3 regions of the Nonomuraea sp. N2-4H genome follow, and region 1 is predicted to be linked to each of the others. Evidence: riboswitches for the same ligand, from Rfam matches in the RefSeq annotation. Region 1 holds a riboswitch; each other region holds the start of a gene.
The links. Region 1 has a riboswitch for cyclic di-AMP ahead of WBK31_RS20565 (CHAP domain-containing protein). Riboswitches for the same ligand answer to the same signal wherever they lie in the genome.

Region 1 (4,721 bases):
GCGACGTGATCGCGGTCGAGGGGAGGCTGAGCACGCGCTGGCCGGCACCGAGGCCGCGCAGCGTCAGCTCGGCGGGCACGCCGGCGTCGTGGACGGTGATCCCGGGGCGCTCCCGGATCAGCGCGACGTCCACGGGGTCCTCGCGGCGGTGCGGGTAGTAGGCCAGGGGCTCGCGCGCGGCCAGGTCGGTCAGCCAGCGCAGGTAGTGGTCGCGGCGGACGAGGCCGTTGCGCACGAGCGCGGTGCCGAGCACCACCGTACGCTCGGCCGGGCACTCGGCGCTCGGCGGCTGGGCGCGCAGCCAGGCGAACTCGTGGTGTACGAGGTGCACGCCGGCGCGGCGTACGGCCTCGGCGAGCGCGTCGTCCACGGGCAGCGCTGTGAAGATCGACACGTCGCTGAGGCGCAGCCGGACGGCCGCGGCCAGGCCGAGTGCCCTGCGCAGCGGCCCCGGCGCTGCGCGGGCGCGCAGCAGCGGCCGGAACGGGCCTCCGGCGAGCAGTTCGAGCAGCCGCAGCGTGGCCAGCCCGTCGTCGACCACCACGACGCGGCCCGGTCTGGACAGCAGCCAGCGCAGCTGCACCTTGCCGGAGAAGGCGTCGCCCACGGCCTGCACGTGGCGCGGCATGCGCTCACGCGGCTCGGCCAGCTCCAGGCCCTCGGGCAGCGCCATGGAGCGCAGCTCGCGCCTGGTCGCCTTGAGCGGGCGCAGGCCGGCGCGCGGCACGATGGCGGTGGCCGGGCCGAGCAGCCCGGCATGGTGGGCCTCGACGGCGCACAGCATCTGGAGCGGGGACTCCACCCAGGCCGACGCCTGTTCGACCACTCCTGCCCTCCCGGGTGATGGGCCGTTCACGACCGCTTCAAGCTAGCCCCACCGCCTTAAGCCGCCAGAAACGCGACGTGAACAATGGAGGGTATGAACTCGCTCATGCTCAACACGGACGGCGTGCAGATCCCGCAGCTCGGGTACGGCGTCTGGCAGGTACCGGCCGAAGAGGCCGAGCAGGCGGTCCTGACCGCGCTCAAGGCCGGCTACCGGCACATCGACACCGCCGCCGCCTACGGCAACGAGGAGGGCGTGGGACGCGCGGTGCGCGCCAGCGGGCTGCCCCGCGAGAAGGTGTTCGTGACCACGAAGCTGGCCAACGGCCAGCACCACCGCGCCGAGGCCGCCTTCGAGGAGTCGCTGGCCCGGCTCGGCCTCGACTACGTCGACCTTTACCTCATTCACTGGCCGATGCCCCAGCACGACAAGTACGTGCAGGCGTGGAAGGCCATGGAGAGGATCTACCGGGACGGCCGGGCCAAGGCCATCGGCGTGTCCAACTTCACGGTCGAGACGCTCACCCGGCTCATGAACGAGGCCGACATCGTCCCCTCGATCAACCAGATCGAGCTTCACCCGTACTTCCAGCAGCGCCAGATGCGGGAGTTCCACGAGGCCAACGGCATACTCACCGAGGCGTGGAGCCCGCTCGGCCAGGGCAGGGGGCTGCTCGACGACCCGGCGCTGCGGGTGCTGGCCGACAAGCACTGTAAGACGCCCGCGCAGATCGTGCTGCGCTGGCACCTCCAGATCGGCAACGTGGTGATCCCGAAGTCGATCACGCCGGCCAGGATCGCCGAGAACATCGACGTCTTCGGCTTCTTCCTCGACGACGAGGACCTCGCGGCCATCAGTGCGATGAGCAGGGGGCAGCGACTCGGGCCCGACCCCGGCACATTCCACGGGGTGTGAATGTGACGGATGTGACTGCCGGACATTTCTGATATTTCCGGCACCACCCGCCATTTAAGCGTTTTTACCTTCCGTATACGATCGCCGGCGTGCGAGATTTCACTTGGGGAATAGCCGCCACCGGCGGCATCGCCCGTACCGTGGGCAAGGTGATCGTGGCGGAACCCGGCATGCGGGTGGCCGCCGTCGGATCGAGAAGCCTGGACAGGGCGCAGGCCCTGGCGGCGGAGCTGGGCGCCGAGTCGGCGTACGGCTCCTACGAACAGCTGTGCGCGGACCCGGCGGTGGACGCCGTCTACGTCGCCACCCCGCACGCCCAGCACCTGCGGGTGGCCGAGGCCGCCATCGCGGCGGGCAAGGCGGTGCTGTGCGAGAAACCGCTGGCCGCGACCGTGGACGACGCCGAGAAGATGGTGCGCCTGGCCCGCGAGGCGGGGGTCTTCCTGATGGAAGCGATGTGGATGCGCTTCAACCCGCTCATCCAGCTGATCAAGGACGACCCGCGCTTCGGCGAGATCCGGTCGGTGCAGGCCAGCTTCGGCTTCGCCCACCCGTACGACCCCGCACACCGGCTGTGGGCGCCGGAGCTGGGCGGCGGAGCCCTGCTCGATCTGGGGATCTACCCGTTCGGGCTGGCCCAGCTCCTGCTCGGCATGCCCACCGGCCTGCACGTCACCGGTAAGCTCGCCCCGAACGGCGTTGACGCGGAGGCGGCCGGCGTCTTGCTCTACCCCGGCGGCAAGCACGCTCTCGTGGCGACCTCATTGCTCGGGAATTACCCGAACCAGGCCAGCGTTGTGGGTACTCAGATGCGCGCGGACATCCAGGCGCCGTTCTGGGCACCGCAGCGGATCGTGCTCTCCGGGCCGTCGATGGAGCCGGAGGAGCACGTGCTCAATCCGGCGGACAACGGTTACGCCGGAGAGCTCCGCGAAGTCCGCGCCGCCACGGCCGAAGGCAGGACCGAATCCTCGATCATGCCTCTTGACGAATCCCTTGCCATGATGGGGCTTCTGGCCGAGGCTCGCAGTCAGCTCGGCTGACTTTACTTTTATGGATTTGTAATCCTCTTGCCTCGTGTATTACCTTATGGGGCATCTTAAGGCATACGTCCGGTTTGTCCGGCTATGTCAGACCATCGCACGAAAGATCACAGGTTTGTCCTGTGACCGCTGAATCCGCCACGTGCGGAACCGGGGACCCACGTCCTTTGGGGTGAATCGGCACTTCGGTGCCGTAGGGCAGCTTCCACGCCCGAACCCGTCAGCTAACCCGGTAAGCGGCATGGAAGCAAGGAGTAATCCCCTCGATGGCCAAGCACCGTCTTACCGCTGTCTCGAAGAACACCATTGCCCGCGCCGTGCTCGGCGCCGGCGTCCTGGCCTCGGCCCTCGGCGTCCCCACCGCGGCCCACGCCGACACCTCGATCGCCGTCGCCGCGGCCACCGCCGCGAAGCACCCGGACACCGCCCGCTCCGCCCACAAGGCGGGCGAGCGGGACGAGACGAAGATCAACGTCACCGCCGACCAGGTGCTCGCGGTCGCCAGGTCGCAGATCGGCACCTCCGAGAACGCCAAGGGCGGCGGCACCCCGTACCAGCAGTGGTACGCCAACTCCCAGCGCGCGGCCGAGACCGTCGCCCGCGACGGCGGCAGCCGTACCGCTTACCTGAACGCCGCCTGGTGCTCGATGTTCGTCTCCTGGGTCGGCGAGAAGACCGGCGCCCGCCCGCAGGTCGGCTGGGACGCCTGGACCGTCGCCCACGCCAAGTGGTTCGCCGCCAACAAGCGCTTCGGCCACGAGGCCAAGCCCGGCGCCGTGGTGTTCTTCTCCTGGAAGGGCGGCAAGGCGCTGAAGGACATCCAGCACGTCGGCTTCGTCGTCAAGGACAACCGCGACGGCACCATCACCACCATCGAGGGCAACACCGGCAACGGCAAGGTCGAGGAGCGGGTCCGGCCCAAGTCGCAGGTCGTCGGCTACGGCTACCCCGAGTACGCCTCCTGACGCACTCCCACCGGCGGGTGCTCCCACCTTCTTCGTGACGGCAGAACGCGTGCCCCATCACCGGGGTGCGCGTTTCGTCATGCAGGGCTCTCGAACGCCCGGCGCTGGACGGCGTCAAGCTCGGCGTAGAGCCCCGGGACCGCGACGAGGTCGTCATGCGTGCCGCACTGCACGATCCGGCCGCCGTCGAGTACGACGATGAGGTCCGCCATCCGCACCGTCGGGAAGCGGTGGGTGATCAGCAGCGTGACGGCTCCTGGATGGCACTTCGCCGCCTCGGCGTACCGGGCGAAGACCGCGCTCCCGGACGGGGCGTCCAGCGCGGCGGTCGGCGACCGCGGACGTGGCCGTCTCCGACAGGCTCAGCTCCAGGCGGGCGGTCTCGGCGGTCTGCTCAGTGGCGGCGTCGATGCGTGCGGCGGCGTAGCCGCGTACCAGCAGCGAGGGCAGCACGGCCGCTCCGAGCAGCAGCGGAAGCAGCGGATGCACGGCGGCGAGCAGCGCCACGCCCAGCCCGATCCGCACGGCGTGCTCGGCCACCAGGGCGAGCGCCCACACCGCGAAGTACAGGTCCCTGCTCTCCCGCAATCAATCTAATGTGATCACATTGGTTTGCCCCACCCGGGTCGGCGACCCGGCACGGTTGGGCCGGTCAATCCGATGTGATCACATTGGACATCACCTGAGCTTACGATGCTTCGGTGATCCATGGTGAGCGGCCGTCGTACGACGAGCTGGTGTCGATGCTGGGAGTGCCCATCACGGTCGAGGACGCCCGCACCCGCTGGGGCGGGCTCATCGAGGAGGCGAAGAGCGGCCGGACCGTCATGATCATCCGCGAGCGCTGCGAGTGGGCCGCGCTCGTGCCGCTGTCCAAGGTGGGCGGGGTGCTGACCGGCCTGCCGCTCGTGGGGCTGTCCACCGCGCGGTCCAAGCTGGGCGACCTCGTCCGCCAGGTCGCCGACCCGTACA
Region 2 (4,721 bases), 3.6 Mb from region 1:
CTGAATCTGGCGAAAGCCGAGCCGGGCGAAGAAGTCGACCTCAAAAGTCAGACAGAATACACGCCTCAGACCCAGATCCTTCGCCTGCTGTATGAGCGCCGAGACGATCCGACGGCCGACGCCCATGCCCCGGCACTCCGGATCCACGGCCACCGTCCGGACCTCGGCGAGGTCCTCCCAGAGCACGTGGAGCGCGCCGCAGCCGACGACCTGCCCGCCCCGTTCGGCCACCCAGAACTCCTGTACGTCCTCGTACAGGGTGACGGTGGCCTTCTTCAGGAGCCGCGGGCCCGCTCCCGCGTAGGTGTCCACAAGCCTCCTGATGGCCCGCACATCGGGTGTGCGGGCACGCCGGACCACCACCGCGGTCTCGGCTGCTGTCAGTTCGGCCACCTGCTCCATGGCCCTCCAGGGTACAGATGTCATTACGGCTCGGCCGTAACTCCCACGTCTCGCCCCATGCTGTAACAACTCGTGCTCATCCGAGCACGCGCTCCGAGCAGGCGTGCAGCCCATCCGAAGTTGCGCCAAATCCGGCATAAAACCGGTTCTGTACGGCCAGGCACGAGATCACCTTGTGACCCTTCGGTTGTGAAACCTCAACAGAGTCGGCAGTTCTGGTTGAGCACGAACCCGGAGTGCATTAGTGTCCAGCGACGATGTTCCCCGCGTGTCGCGCGCGGGCGACACGCCTAATCCTCCGCAGGGAGGAGCCGGGGAACCGCCGGTGGCGCCCCCAACGCCACCCGGGGTGAATCCGCACCACCGGTAGGGCTGCTCCGGCCCGAACCCGTCAGCTAACCCGGCAGGCGCCGATGGAAGGAGCTGGTTGGTGAAGCGTACGCGCGAGCGTGAGAGGACGACGGCGGGCAAGCACGCCCGCCCTCCGAAACGCGCCGCACGGCGGTCCCGCCTGCTCGGTGTAATAAGTGTCACACTCGCGGCGTTCATGGCCGCGACCCCCGTCGGCTCGGCATCCGCCGACCCCAAGCCCTCGCTTCAAGACCTGGCCAAGCAGGTCGAGAAGATGCACACCGAGATCGAGCAGCTGACCGAGCAGTACAACGGCCAGCGGGAGAAGCTCAAGAGCGCCAAGAGGGCCGCTGAGGCCGCGAAGAAGACCCTGGCCGCCAGTGAGGCCGATCTCGCCGCCAAGCGCGCCAAAGCGGCCGCCTTGGCCGAGAACGCCTACATCACCGGCGGGCTCAGCCGCATCCTGGCCTTCGCCACCTCCGACGACCCCGACACGTTCCTCGACCGCGCCGCCACCACGTACGTGCTGGAGCAGCAGCAGGGCGAGGCCGTCAACCAGGTCACCAGGGCCCGGCAGGCCGCGGAGCGCGCCAGGGCGAGCGCCAAGACCCGCATCGACGAGGTCCAGAAGCTGATCTCCGACCTCGGCGCCAAGCGCGACAAGATCACCAAGCTGGTCGCCAAGGTCGAGAGCAACCTCTTCCGCCGGGCGCTCGGCGAGGCGGGCCTGCCCGGCACCCGTGCCCAGCGCGTCGACCTGCCCATCCCGGGCAGCGGCAAGGCCGCCCAGGCCGCGAGGTGGGCGCTGACGCAGCAGCTCAAGCCGTACGTCTGGGGCGCCGACGGCCCCAACTCCTATGACTGCAGCGGCCTGGTCATGGCGGCCTACCAGCAGGTCGGCATCTCGCTGCCGCACTACACCGGCAGCCAGTGGACGGCCGGACGGCACATCGACCGCTCTGAGCTGCGGGCCGGCGACCTCGTGTTCTTCTACAGCGACCTGCACCACGTGGGCATCTACCTCGGCGGCGGCATGATGATCCACGCCCCGCGCACCGGCGACGTCGTCCGTATCGCCTCCATCGCGAACAGGCCCTACGCCGGCGCGGTCCGCATCGCCGACTGATCCGCCGCCAATGAGCGCCCGTCGCCCGGCCCTGACCGCCGGGCTTGATCGGCGCGGCTAGATCAGCTGGCGGCGGGCCGCCCAGGCCACGGCCTCGATCGCCGTGGCGACGCCGATGCGGTCGCAGATGACCCGCAGCCGCCGTCGTACGGTGCGGCCGCTGATGTCCAGCCGCCTGCCGACCCTGTCGACCGTGACCCCTTTGGCCAGCTCCGCCAGCAACGCGAGATCGGCGTGGCTGAGTTGAACATCCTCAGTGAGCACTTCCATCGGGAGCCCTCCCCCAACAGCGCAGAACGTGGGCCTCTCGACCGGACCCAGGTTGCTCCTCGCAGACCGTAAACGCATCTCGGAAAGGTCGTCAAGCAATGACGTCTTCCATACTTGACCAGCACTATTGACATGATCCGAAATATGTGACGCCCTGACGATAAAGCGCTACAGATCGGTGTCTCCTGAGCGGTCTCGCGAGCCTCACCCCCTTCGGGAAACAACGGCTCAGGCGGCCGTCGATCTTCGGGAATCGATCCGTTCGATGGTGAATATCAGCGTGATCCGTACGCGCGTTACCGCGAGCCGAGCGCACGCGGACCGCTCTTCCGCATGTGCGGGGACGGCTCGCCGAGCGCCGCCGCTCAGTGACGCCGCGCCCCCTGACCTCAGGGTGATGCTGAGTGAAAGATCCCCAGGTCAGCGACTCGAATCGGTCCTCCGGCCCGGCCCACCCGGCCGCAGCGGGCTGCGCGTGCCGGTGCGCCGGCCCTCCACCCCGCGCATGCAGGAGCGGCTCAGGCAGCACAGCGAGACGCCGATCGAGGCGCCGCCCGAGTAGCGCGACCGCGGGGCGGAGCCGGCCTGCCCGCCGCCCGTCATGGTGATCAGCCGGTCGTCCGGCGCGCTCATGCGGCGGACCACCTGAAGTGAGGTGGCGGACCGCGGACTTGACCCGGTGCTTACAGACGATCAGTTGTCGGAAACCGGACGGGCCAGAATGGCGTTCGACGGCTACTACCGGGGACCGGCGGTGCAGGCCCCGGAGGCGCGCTCCTGAGCGCTCCAACGCGCATTCCAGAGCGGCCCGGGCAGATTTCGGTCGAGAAGGCGCCGAGTGGGGGACGGCGGCCGCACCGTGCAAGGCGCGGAGCGGCCCCCGCCGTGAAAAGCGCGCAACGGCCGCGCCGTAAAAGCGGCCGCGCCGTAAAAGCGGCCGCGCCGTACAGCGCGGAACGGCCGCACCATAAAAGCGCGGGGCGGCGGCGCCGACGTGTGGCCGCGCCGCCGCCCCGCAGAATGCTCAGTGAGTGGGCTTGACCAGCGGGAACAGGATGGTCTCGCGGATGTTCTTGCCGGTGAACGCCATGATCATCCGGTCGATGCCCGCGCCCATGCCACCGGTCGGCGGCATCGCGTACTCGAGCGCCTGCAGGAAGTCCTCGTCGAGCTGCATGGCCTCGGGGTCGCCGCCGGCGGCCAGCAGCGACTGCTCGACCAGGCGGCGCCGCTGCTCGATCGGGTCGATCAGCTCGGAGTAGGCGGTGCCCAGCTCGGTGCCGAACCCGATGAGGTCCCACTTCTCCGTCAGCAGCGGGTTGTCGCGGTGCTGGCGGGTCAGCGGCGAGGTCTCCAGCGGGTAGTCCATGACGAACGTCGGCTGCACCAGCGTGTGCTCGACCAGCGCCTCGAACAGCTCCTGCACGAGCTTGCCCGGACCCCACTTCGGATCCCAGTGGACCTCGCGGCGGTCGGCGATCTTGCGCAGCTCCTCAAGGGAGGTGGAGGTGGTGATCTCCTCGCCCACGGCCTCCGACACCGCACCGTACAGGGTGATGCGCGGCCACTCCTTGAGGCCGAGGTCGATCTCGACGCCGTCGTGCACGACCACCGTGGTGCCCAGCGCGGCCACGACGGCCTTCTGGTACATGCGCTGGGTCAGGTCGGCCATGTCGTTGTAGTCGAGGTAGGTGCCGTACGCCTCGAGCATCGTGAACTCGGGGTTGTGCGTCGAGTCGGCGCCCTCGTTGCGGAAGTTGCGGTTGATCTCGAAGACCTTCTCGATGCCGCCCACCACAAGACGCTTGAGATAGAGCTCGATCGCGATGCGAAGGTAGAGCTCCATGTTGTAGGCGTTGATGTGGGTCTTGAACGGCCGGGCCGCCGCGCCGCCGTGGATCGGCTGCAGCATCGGCGTCTCGACCTCGAGGTAGCCCTCCTCGTGCCAGAAGTCGCGCACCGCGCGCACAGTGGCGCTGCGGATGCGCGCCATCTTCCTGGCCTCGTCGTTGACGATGAGATCGACGTAACGCTGGCGGACCCGCGCCTCGGGGTCGGTGAGGCCGATGTGCTTCTCCGGCAGCGGGCGCAGGCACTTGGCGGTGATCTGCCAGGAGTCGGCGAGGATGGACAGCTCGCCTCTGCGCGAGGTGATGACCTCACCGATCACGCCGACGTGGTCGCCCAGGTCGACGTCGCGCTTCCACTTGGCCAGCGACTCCTCGCCCACCTTGTCGAGCGAGATCATGACCTGCAGATCGCCGCTGCCGTCGCGCAGGGTGGCGAAGCAGAGCTTGCCTCCCACGCGGCTGAGCATGACGCGCCCCGCGACCGCGACCTTGTCACCGGTCGAGGTGTCGGGCTCCAGGCCCTGGTATTTCTCCCTGACCTCGGCGTTGGTCGCCGTACGTGGGAAGTTCACCGGGTAAGGGTCGACGCCCTCGCTGCGAAGGCGGTCGAGCTTCTCCCTCCGGATGCGCATCTGCTCGGGAAGTTCGTCGCTCACACCATCAAAGGGTAGGGGATATGGCGAACTGAAAGGCTCGTCGGCCTGATGTAGATCCTCTGCAAG
Region 3 (4,721 bases), 4.2 Mb from region 1:
GAGGGAGGAGCCACCTGGGCCAGCGCGGCGCCGCGTGACACGGTGGCCATCGCGCCCGTGGCGTAGGCGGCGGGAGCCGCACCCGACAGCACGGGTGTGGGTCCCGTGCGCGTCGTGGTGATGAAGCGGTGCAGATCCTCGATGGGCACGGCCGCGGCGGCTGGGCCGGCCGCGTCGATCACGATCTCGCGCACCCCGGTGACGCGCTGGATGTCCAGGATGGTGTCGGCGTCGCAGGACGAAAGGGAATGGCTGCCGCGGTGCCGGGCATAGGTGGCGGGGCTGGTGTAACCCAGCAGCACCCGGTCACCCACTTGCGTGGTCCCGAGGACCACGGAACGATCTGGTCGCACTGCCACCAGGACTCCACCGTCGGCAAGAGCGCCCAGGAGGCGGTGAGGAGTGCCATGCTGGGCGAGCACGTCGGCAAGCGCAGGATTCCCGATGCTCATATGACGCACCATAGGTAGTCGGCCACGGCTTATCAGGCTAACGGCGAATAAATCTCCCGATCAAGACAAAGATGGGAGCCGCGTGGATGACTTTGCCGCCTGGTGGGTACTCAGGTCCGCGTCTCACATCGTGAGTCCCTCGTGAACGCGTTCACAAGCGCCCGATAGACTCTGTGGGACCGCCGGGGGGATCCGTGGACGTGTCCCTCCCCCAGCCCGCCTTGCCTTAAGGATCCACACCAGTGAACAAGCCCGTCGTTCTGGTCGCAGAGGAGCTGTCCGAGGCCGGTCTCGCCGTTCTCGGCGCCGATTTCGAGGTCCGCCACACCGACGGCGCCGACCGTTCCCAGCTGCTGCCCGCCCTCGCCGACGTTGACGCGCTCATCGTCCGCTCCGCCACTCAGGTCGACGCGGAGGCCATCGCCGCGGCGCCCAAGCTGCGCGTGGTCGCCCGCGCGGGGGTCGGTCTCGACAACGTCGACGTCGAGGCGGCCACCAAGGCCGGTGTCATGGTCGTCAACGCTCCGACCTCCAACATCACCAGCGCCGCCGAGCAGACCATCGCGCTGATCCTGGCCAGCGCGCGCAACACGCCCCAGGCGCACGCCGCGCTGAAGAACGGCGAGTGGAAGCGCTCGAAGTACACCGGTGTCGAGCTGGACGGCAAGACCGTCGGCATCCTCGGTCTCGGCAAGATCGGTCAGCTCGTGGCCCAGCGGCTGGCGCCGTTCGGCGTCGAGCTGATCGCCTACGACCCCTACCTCCCGCCGGCCCGCGCCGCGCAGATGGGCGTCCGGCTCGTCAGCCTCGAAGAGGTGCTCAAGCAGGCTGACTTCATCACCGTCCACCTGCCCAAGTCCAAGGAGACCATCGGGCTCATCGGCGACCGCGAGCTGCACCAGGTCAAGCCCAACGTGCGGATCATCAACGTGGCCCGCGGCGGCATCGTCGACGAGGGTGCGCTCTACGCGGCGATCAAGGAGGGCCGGGTCGCGGGGGCCGGTCTGGACGTCTTCGCCAAGGAGCCGTGCACCGACAGCCCGCTCTTCGAGCTCGACCAGGTCGTCGTCACGCCGCACCTCGGCGCCTCCACCCACGAGGCCCAGGAGAAGGCCGGCACCCAGGTGGCGCGGAGCGTGAAGCTGGCGCTGGCGGGCGAGTTCGTGCCCGACGCGGTCAACGTCCAGGGCGGCGTGGTCGCCGAGGACGTCAAGCCGGGCCTGCCGCTGGCCGAGAAGCTGGGCCGGGTCTTCACCGCGCTGGCCGGCGAGGTGGCCACCAAGCTCGACGTCGAGGTGCGCGGCGAGATCGCCTCCCAGGACGTCCGGGTGATCGAGCTGGCCGCGCTCAAGGGCGTCTTCACCGACGTGGTGGAGGAGCAGGTCACCTACGTCAACGCGCCGCTGCTGGCCAAGGACCGCGGCATCAACGTCGAGCTGGTCACCAGCTCCGAGAGCCCCGACTGGCGCAACGTCGTCACCGTGCGCGGCGTGCTGGCCGACGGCCGCACGGTCTCGGTCTCGGGCACGCTGTCCGGGCCGCGCCAGATCACCAAGATCGTCGAGGTCAACGGCTACGAGATGGAGATCGAGCCGACGGCCCACCTGTGCTTCTTCACCTACACCGACCGCCCCGGCATCGTCGGCGTGGTCGGCCGGCTGCTCGGCGAGCACGGCATCAACATCGCCTCGATGCAGGTGGCCCGCGACGTCAAGGGCGGCAAGGCGCTCATCGCGCTGACCGTCGACTCGGCGATCCCGGCCGACGTGGTCGAGCAGATCGGCGCCGAGATCGGCGCCGAGAGCGGCCGCTCGGTCGACCTGGAGGACTGAGCCTGAGCCCGGCCGGGCGGATGGGCCGGGCCCCCGGTTGATCCGGAGGACTGAGCCTGAGCCCGGCCGGGCGGACGGGGCGGGCCCCCGGTTGATCCGGAGGGCCGCGCCTTTCGGCCGGCCGGCTGGGTCAATACCCCTTTGACCTGCGAAGGGCCGTCACCCGTTTCGGGCGGCGGCCCTTTTCTGTCTCAGGATGCGAGATAGTAGGACATCCAAGCTTCATCCTCGGGTACCGTAGCCGGTGATGCGCCAGGTTCTCGTACTCATTACCTGCCGCGGCGGGGCCTGTTAGGGCAGGTCGACATACCCGCCGCGGTGAGCGGCGCATGTGTCGGCCGTTAAGTCCCTTCGCCCGGTCCGCAACCCGGACCACGAGATCAGGCCCGATCGGGCTCGCGACCGGAGCCCGGCTTCCCCCTCTCTTTCAGGAACGCGTCCGCGAAGCGAGATGAGTCACATGTACGAGATGTATGCCTACAACCGTGCCGAGGACCACGAGGACGAGGCCACCGAGGCCGTCCAGATGGCCCTGGACCGGCGCGACAACGGCGGAGCCCCCCAGAGCAGGTGAGTACGAGCGGCCCCGCGCTGGTCGCACGGGGCCGGTCGTCGCCGGAGTGCGGCCGGAGTTCATGGGTGTGGTCCGGTGGTCGCAGGGGTGAGGTTCAGAGGGTGGCGGTGAGCATCGGCGGTGCGGGTTCCTTGCGCCGTTCGAGCACCTTGGCCCACTGGCGGACGCCCTTGGGATCCGGTCTGACCGCGCCGACGAACGCCTGACGGCGCCACTCGGAGAGCTTCTCCTCCTTCACCACGTCGCCTGAACGTGGCGCGTGCACCATGTATCCGGGCTTGGAGATCATGCCCACGTGACCGAGGCCGCTGAAGAAGACCAGGTCACCGGGCTTGAGCTGGTTCCATCCGATCTTTCTTGAGAACGCGTGGTACTGCTCGGCGGCGGTACGCGGCAGGTGGATCCCCGCCTTCCTGTACGCCCTGAGCATCAGCCCGGAGCAGTCGTAGCCGCCGTTGCCGGTGCCGCCCCACACGTACGGGGTGCCGCGCTGGCGCATGGCGAACTTGAGCGCGACCTTCCAGGCGGGCCTGGGCCGGCGCTTCTCCAGGATGCGCTTGACCTGAGGACCGGTGAGGGTGATCGAGCCGGCCGGGCTCGTGTCCGGGCCGGCGGGGTCGCGGCTCTCGCCGGGGTCGGCGAAGGCCGGAGAGGGGAGTGCGATGAGCCCGGCGGCGACGCCTGCCAGGGCGATGGCGATGCGAGACAGGGGTCTGTCCTTCCATGCGGCCGACCGGGTTAGCTGACGGGCTCGGGCCTGGAAGACAGCCCTACGGCGCGCGCCGATTCGCCCCTGGGGGAGGTTGGGTCCCCGGCTCCACGCAGCTGCTGCGTGGATTAGGCCTGACGGACTCTAACGAAACGGTCAAAAGGTCGCAATACGTCTAAAATCGGACGTCCGGACAGTGAGATGATGTGTTCGTCAGTCGAGACGAGCCGGTAAGGTACCGCCCATGGAGTCGCGTAACATCCGCTTGGCTGTCATCCCCGGTGACGGCATCGGCACCGAGGTCGTCGCAGAAGGACTCAAGGTCCTGGAGGCGGTGGGCACGAAGATCGAGCCCACCCACTATGACCTGGGCGCCGCACGCTATCACCGCACCGGCGAGACGTTGCCCGACTCGGTGCTCCAGGAGCTGCGCGGCTACGACGCCATCCTGCTCGGCGCCGTCGGTGACCCCAGCGTGCCGCCCGGCATCCTGGAGCGCGACCTGCTGCTTCGGCTGCGGTTCGAGTTCGACCACTACGTCAACCTGCGTCCGGTCAAGCTGTTCCCCGGTGTGCGCACCCCGCTGGCCGACACGCCGCCCGAGAACATCGACATGATCGTCGTCCGCGAGGGCACCGAGGGCCTCTACGCCGGCACCGGCGGCGCCATGCGGCGCGGCACCCCGCACGAGATCGCCACCCAGGAGTCGCTCAACACCGCCTACGGCGTCGAGCGCGTGGTGCGCTACGCCTTCGACAAGGCGCAGTCGCGCCCCCGCAAGAAGCTCACGCTCGTCCACAAGACGAACGTCCTCACCTACGCGGGCGACCTGTGGCAGCGTACGGTCAACCGCGTGGCCGCCGAATACCCCGAGGTCAGCGTCGACTACTCCCACATCGACGCCGCCTCGATGTTCTTCGTCACCCAGCCCGAGCGCTTCGACGTGGTGGTCACCGACAACCTCTTCGGCGACATCATCACCGACCTCGGCGCCGCCATCGCGGGCGGCATCGGCCTGGCCGCCAGCGGCAACATCAACCCCACCGGCGCCGCGCCCAGCATGTTCGAGCCCGTCCACGGCAGTGCGCCCGACATCGCCGGCCAGGGCAAGGCCGACCCGACCGCGACCATCCTGTCCGTCGCCATGCTCCTCG

Region 2: another riboswitch for cyclic di-AMP. It lies ahead of WBK31_RS37280 (C40 family peptidase); the one in region 1 lies ahead of WBK31_RS20565 (CHAP domain-containing protein).
Region 3: another riboswitch for cyclic di-AMP. It lies ahead of WBK31_RS01010 (C40 family peptidase); the one in region 1 lies ahead of WBK31_RS20565 (CHAP domain-containing protein).

Annotation. Positions count from the first base shown of each region.
Region 1 covers NZ_CP147987.1:4,451,407-4,456,127, forward strand. The annotation lists gene WBK31_RS20550 (hypothetical protein) at 1-826, opposite strand, end outside; gene WBK31_RS20555 (aldo/keto reductase) at 920-1,741, shown strand; gene WBK31_RS20560 (Gfo/Idh/MocA family protein) at 1,831-2,784, shown strand; cyclic di-AMP (ydaO/yuaA leader) riboswitch at 2,902-3,038, shown strand; gene WBK31_RS20565 (CHAP domain-containing protein) at 3,051-3,749, shown strand; gene WBK31_RS20570 (hypothetical protein) at 3,903-4,337, opposite strand; gene WBK31_RS20575 (hypothetical protein) at 4,451-4,721, shown strand, end outside.
Region 2 covers NZ_CP147987.1:8,042,926-8,047,646, reverse strand. The annotation lists gene WBK31_RS37285 (amino-acid N-acetyltransferase) at 1-402, opposite strand, end outside; cyclic di-AMP (ydaO/yuaA leader) riboswitch at 680-827, shown strand; gene WBK31_RS37280 (C40 family peptidase) at 950-1,879, shown strand; gene WBK31_RS37275 (LuxR C-terminal-related transcriptional regulator) at 1,937-2,149, opposite strand; gene WBK31_RS37270 (hypothetical protein) at 2,570-2,782, opposite strand; gene lysX (bifunctional lysylphosphatidylglycerol synthetase/lysine--tRNA ligase LysX) at 3,174-4,655, opposite strand.
Region 3 covers NZ_CP147987.1:221,957-226,677, forward strand. The annotation lists gene WBK31_RS01000 (hypothetical protein) at 1-335, opposite strand, end outside; gene serA (phosphoglycerate dehydrogenase) at 695-2,284, shown strand; gene WBK31_RS01010 (C40 family peptidase) at 2,953-3,357, opposite strand; cyclic di-AMP (ydaO/yuaA leader) riboswitch at 3,571-3,712, opposite strand; gene WBK31_RS01015 (3-isopropylmalate dehydrogenase) at 3,812-4,721, shown strand, end outside.